DNA from 2 places in the Blautia obeum ATCC 29174 genome. Region 2 is predicted to be linked to the other one. Evidence: riboswitches for the same ligand, from Rfam matches in the RefSeq annotation. Region 2 holds a riboswitch; the other holds the start of a gene.

Region 1 (3,058 bases), 1.8 Mb from region 2:
ATTAAATATCCTGGATATTGACGGGCATCTGGATCTGAACGATGAACTGCTCGGAGAACTGGATTATGCGGTTGCGAGTATGCATGCACAGAATTACAATAGTGGAACGATTGCGGAAAACACCAGTGCGTATCTGAATGCCATGACGCATCCATGTGTCAAAGTCCTGGGACACTGTGATAATCCAGCTTTTCCTGTAGATTATGAGACTCTGGCAGTCGGTGCTAAGGAGAATGGTGTTATTTTTGAGATCAATGAAGCTTCACTCGCACCGTATGGGTATCGTGGGGATACACGGGCGAATAACCGGGAGATCCTGAAGTATTGTATGAAGTATGAAATTCCGATCGTGCTGTCGAGTGACAGCCATGGAGTGGAGCATATCGGGGATTTTACGTGTGCGGCGGAGTTTGTGCATGAGATGATGTTTCCCGAAAAAATGATATTGAATAATGATATTCCTCGGTTGAAGATGATACTGAGTGAGAGGTAGGAATCTTAGATTCTATAATAAATAATAATAATATATATCACGAAAAAGCAAACAGTCTCCTGACTTGTTGACACGCTGCATTTCCGGATTCTTCCCGCGCATCTATCGATGACTGCTTTTGCAAACTCGCACCCAAGGGTGCTCAGACAGTGCAACGCAGCCATCATTAGCGCAGTCAGAATCTACGGAAATTTGCTGAGTCAAAATGTCAGGAGACTGTTCCTTTTTCTGTGTATAGGAATATGAAGTTAAATTAAGATATTTTCTATATTTATCTGAAGATTTTAAATATATGTATACTATTAATTCCTCTTCTCTCATTTTCCATATCATCTTTGTGGTGCCACCACACCCCGGCGGAGGTTCACGGCCTTCGGCCGCTGCCCCGAGAGGCCTTCCCGGTTGTGGGGAAGCGGAACTGTCGCAAGAAAATGATCCTATAAAAAGCTTTGAACTGATAAAGCATGCATCCGATATTCAGGAACCCAGCAAGGCTTTCGAGACTGCGACTGTGCTAGTGGCGGTTGTGGAGCATCTGTCTGAGCGACAGCGAGTTATGCGGAGCAATCGCTAATAAGCGCACGGGAGCAGCCCGAAAATGAAGCGTGTTCCAGAATATCGGATGTATGTCTATATCATAATCCGTCTTTTTCTTCTCGTATCTTCTTCATCAGTTCCGCCAGCTCGCTGTATTTCCCGGTTACGTATCCGTAATTTTGTGCTTTATGTGGCAGCTGGCAGTTCGTGCAGTCTTTTATTCCTGTTTCTGTCATTCGAAAATTCCCGCCGCATTTATCGCCCAGTGCATACAGCGGGCAGTAGCAGAACAGACAGTTGAAGTTCTCCGGATCTGCGCCTGCATGACACGGAAAATATTCACATTCCTTATTGCTGAAAAAAGCATAGTGTTTCCCTTCCCAATATGGTTTTTCCATTTACTTTCACCTCATTATATAAAAAAATCCAGTCACGGCACTGCCGAACTGGTCATCTTCAAAACTTATTTCAGAGGATTTGCGATACTGCTCCGGGGTAGACAATGAATCCGTTCAAATATGCGGAGGGAACGAATGCATCCGGAGTAGTACCGCCTGCCATTTAATCATACCCTTTAAGGGGTCGTATGTATGTGGCGGCCACCACGATACATATAGGTATAATTCATACGAACAGGCGAATTCCATAAAAAAATGCCTGCTTCCAACAAGCAGACAACACTTTGGGTTGCGGATACCCTAAGTTGGTTGTTACACTTTACACGGAAGTTTAACCTCGCCATACAAAGCAGGTTTCCTGACTTCAGGATCATCACTTCTTTTCCCCTTCTCATACTATCGTACAATGGGATATCGAAAAGTCGCTCCTCTGTTACAGTGACCGGATCGCTCAGGATTCTCACCTGATTCCCTCTTCTGACTGCTACGCGGATTACAGTCAGCACTTCATATGTTCAATATGGAATTATACTGACATTATAATAGCACGATGTCAGTATGCTGTCAATAACCCGCATAACATTTTGTCAAATTTTTATCATTTTATTTACATACCGCATTTCTTATATAAACTCCTCCCTTGCATTTTCCCAACACCTCACCTATACTGAATACAGTCTGATAAAGCAGTAAATACAGCTTTTCGATAATACAGCTCATCGCCAGACAATAAATTGCACTCTATTTTTCAGGAGGTTCCTTATGATACAGGATATTGCACCACATACTTATCACAATGAATACAGACCGGTTGCTCCGGATGGCAGCAGTTTTGTGCTCGCTTATGAAAACGGAAAGAGTTTCTTTCATAAAAATGATACAGACAATTCTATAACGCTTCCCCGTTTCCGCGAACTGGAAGGAAACGTAAGCGACCTGTACAAAAATTATATCTATCTTTTCTCGATAGATGACGAACGTTTTTATCTGATTCCGGGACTGGATACTTCCCTGCTGCCAGGCTATGAATTCCACGAAAACAGAGAGCTTCGTTATGTACAGCCACAGTATCTTGCTTTTGCTTCGATTACCGGATATCAGCTCTGGTTCTGGTACAGAAACCGCCGTTTCTGCGGATGCTGCGGGTTCCCAATGAAACACGATACAAAAGAACGTATGATGTACTGCCCTTCCTGTGGCCGTCAGGAATATCCGGTACTTATGCCGGCTGTGATCGTCGGTATTACTAACGGAGATAAGATCATCTGCTCCAAATATGAGGGCAGAAGCTTTAAGCAATATGCCCTGATCGCCGGTTTCGCGGAAATTGGTGAAACAATTGAAGAAACCGTTCATCGCGAAGTCATGGAAGAAGTCGGTCTGAAAGTGAAAAATCTCCGTTATTATAAGAGTCAGCCATGGTCCTTCTCCGGTACATTACTTTTTGGATTTTTCTGCGATGTAGACGGGGACGATACTCTCACGGTGGATCATGAAGAGCTTTCTGTAGCACAGTGGTTTGACCGTGACAAAATTATCTGTCAGGACACCGGCAGCAGCCTTACCAATGAAATGATGATGGTCTTCGCCGCCGGGAAAGAGCCAAAGTGATTTTTTTCTCCATGTTCCA
Region 2 (3,058 bases):
GATTTTCTGTGCTTTGCTCATTATATGCATCATAACGGGAAAATCTATATTATATGCTCTTCTGGCAGGTCTGATCATTTTCAGCCTGTATGGAAAAAAACAGGGATATAGCTGGAGACAGATTAGCAGGATGGCATTACAGGGAGTCTGGAAAGTAAAAAATATTCTGCTCACATTTATACTGATCGGAATGCTGACAGCACTTTGGCGACAGGCTGGAACAATTCCTGCAATCATCTGTTATACCGTGCATCTGATAAAACCATCGACATTTTTGCTGATGACATTTCTTCTGAATTGTCTGATCTCAGTCCTGACAGGAACTGCTCTTGGTACGGCAGCTACGATTGGTGTTGTATGTGCAACGATGGCTTCTGCACTTGGAATTCCTTCATGGATGACCGGTGGTGCAATTCTTTCCGGGGTATATTTCGGAGATCGTTGTTCTCCTGTTTCGACAAGTGCACTTCTGGTGGCGGAGCTGACGGAGACAGGTATCTATACAAATATAAAAAATATGATCAAAAGTGCATTGGCACCATTTACCATTACCTGTATTCTTTATCTGACTGTCAGCATACAGCTTCATGGAAAAACAGAGATGCCGGATCTTGGACATGCTTTTGGCAGTGAGTTCCGGCTCAGCTGGATTGCATTGCTGCCTGCAGCGGTGATTCTGCTGTTGGCTGTTATGCAGGCAGGGGTGAAGATCGCGATGATCGCAAGTATAGTTACTGCAATTCCTGTCTGTATTGGCCTTCAGAATATGGCATTTACGGAACTTCCTGAACTTCTTCTGAATGGTTTCCATTCTACAGATGTGACGGTAGCGGCAATGCTGAATGGAGGTGGTATCACTTCGATGTTGAAGGTTGGAGCAATCGTATGCATTTCTTCATCTTATTCAGGTATTTTTCAGGCAACAGGAATCCTGAATGGATTTCAGAAAATGGTCTGTTTGCTTGCCGACAGGACAAAACCATATTTTGCAGTGCTTGTCACATCAATCCTGACAAGCGTTATGGCATGTAATCAGACACTGGCAATCATGCTTACAGATCAGCTCTGCAGCAGAACAGAACCGGATAAGCTGCGTTTTGCCAATAATCTGGAGGACAGTGCAGTGCTCATAGCACCTTTGGTGCCGTGGTCGATCGCGTGTGCTGTTCCGCTTACAGCAGCAGGTGCACCGGGATACAGCGTCTTATTTGCAGTGTTTTTGTATCTGCTTCCGTTGTGCGATTTAGTGTTAAAAAAATAACTGCCCTATTGTAAATTGACCAAAATAGTGGTATTCTGTAAGAAATTGAATAATAAAAATAACAGGTGCTGATGTTAGATAATCAAATAGCCTTCAGTTAAAAGGGAAACAGGTGTAAGTCCTGTACGATCTCGTCACTGTATACAGGGAATGCAGAATCATGTGTGTATGCACAGTCACTGGGAAACTGGGAAGACGATTCGGGTGTATTGATCTGTAAGTCAGGAAACCTGCCTGCTATTGGTACGGGGATTTTAAATTCCGGATCACGAGTAATTGGTTGTACCATAATCCAGAAACTCTAGCCCGGTGCAGGAGTTTTTTTATTGGGAAATATAGTATTTCTCCGAAAAATATTTTTTGACCAGGCTTGCTGCCGTACTTTGTTATTCATTTTAATTTTCATGAGAAAACAGGTACAGGAGGAAAAAAACATGAAAAACAAAACTGTAAAAGCACTGGCAATTGCAATGACTGTAGCAACAGTCACAATGATGGGATCTGCAAGCATCTACGCTTCTGATGACACTGCTGAGACAGCAACAGAAGAAACCGCAGATGATGCAGAAACCGCAGATGATGCAGAAACCGCTGATACAGAAGAAGCTTCCGATGATGATCAGAAAGCAGCAGATGAAGTAGCAGCACTGATCGACAAGATTTATGTTCAGGAAAGAACTGATACAACAGATGAAGACTGCAAAGCTGCCAAAGAAGCATGGGATAAACTGACAGACGCTCAGAAGGAACTGGTTGAAGGCGAAGAAGCTGATCCGGATTACTTCGGACGTGACACTGGTGATGCATCCAAAGATGATCCTCGTAACCAGGATGAAATCGGTGAGAACGAACTTCTTGTTGTAAGCTTTGGTACATCCTTCAACGACAGCCGTGCTGAGGATATCAAAGGAATCGAAGACAAACTGCAGGAAGCATATCCGGATTGGTCTGTAAGACGTGCATTTACAGCACAGATCATTATCAACCATGTAGAAGCAAGAGATGATGAAGTGATTGACAATATGCAGCAGGCACTTGACCGTGCAGTTGATAATGGCGTTAAAAATCTTGTTGTTCAGCCTACACATCTGATGCATGGTGCTGAATATGATGAAATGACAGAAGCAATTGATGGATACAAAGATAAATTTGAATCTGTTGCAATCGCAGAGCCAATGCTTGGCGAAGTTGGTGATGACGCTACTGTAATTAACGATGATAAGAAAGCTGTTGCACAGGCTATCACAGATGAAGCCTGCAAAGAAGCTGGATATGACAGTATGGAAGCTGCTGCAGAAGATGGAACAGCATTTGTATTCATGGGACATGGTACTTCCCATACAGCAAATGTAACATATGATCAGATGCAGACACAGATGAATGACCTTGGATTCACAAATGCTTTCATTGGTACTGTAGAAGGTGAACCGGAAGATACAGAATGCCAGGCTGTTATCGCAAAAGTTAAAGATGCTGGATTTAAGAAAGTTGTTCTTCGTCCACTGATGGTTGTTGCTGGTGACCATGCAAACAACGATATGGCTGGTGATGATGACGATTCCTGGAAATCTCAGTTCAATGCATCTGGTGCATTTGACAGCGTTGACTGCCAGATCGCAGGTCTTGGAAGAATTGAAGCTGTAGAGGATCTTTACGTAGAGCATACAAAAGCAGCAATTGATTCTCTTGGAACAGCTGATACAACTGAAGAAACAACAGATGATACTGCAGAAGCAGCAGATGACACAACAGATGGTGCAGAAGAAGTTACAGACGATTCTGCAGCAGAATAATGTA

Evidence for each region. Region 2 has a riboswitch for cobalamin ahead of NQ503_RS04610 (sirohydrochlorin cobaltochelatase). Riboswitches for the same ligand answer to the same signal wherever they lie in the genome.
Region 1: linked by a shared signal. The riboswitch ahead of NQ503_RS13675 (cysteine-rich small domain-containing protein) and the one ahead of NQ503_RS04610 (sirohydrochlorin cobaltochelatase) in region 2 are both predicted to bind cobalamin.

Annotation. Positions count from the first base shown of each region.
Region 1 is NZ_CP102265.1:2,828,987-2,832,044, forward strand. It holds gene NQ503_RS13670 (phosphatase) at 1-493, shown strand, start outside; gene NQ503_RS13675 (cysteine-rich small domain-containing protein) at 1,129-1,428, opposite strand; cobalamin riboswitch at 1,760-1,953, opposite strand; gene nudC (NAD(+) diphosphatase) at 2,191-3,039, shown strand.
Region 2 is NZ_CP102265.1:958,834-961,891, forward strand. It holds gene NQ503_RS04605 (Na+/H+ antiporter NhaC family protein) at 1-1,261, shown strand, start outside; cobalamin riboswitch at 1,308-1,513, shown strand; gene NQ503_RS04610 (sirohydrochlorin cobaltochelatase) at 1,696-3,054, shown strand.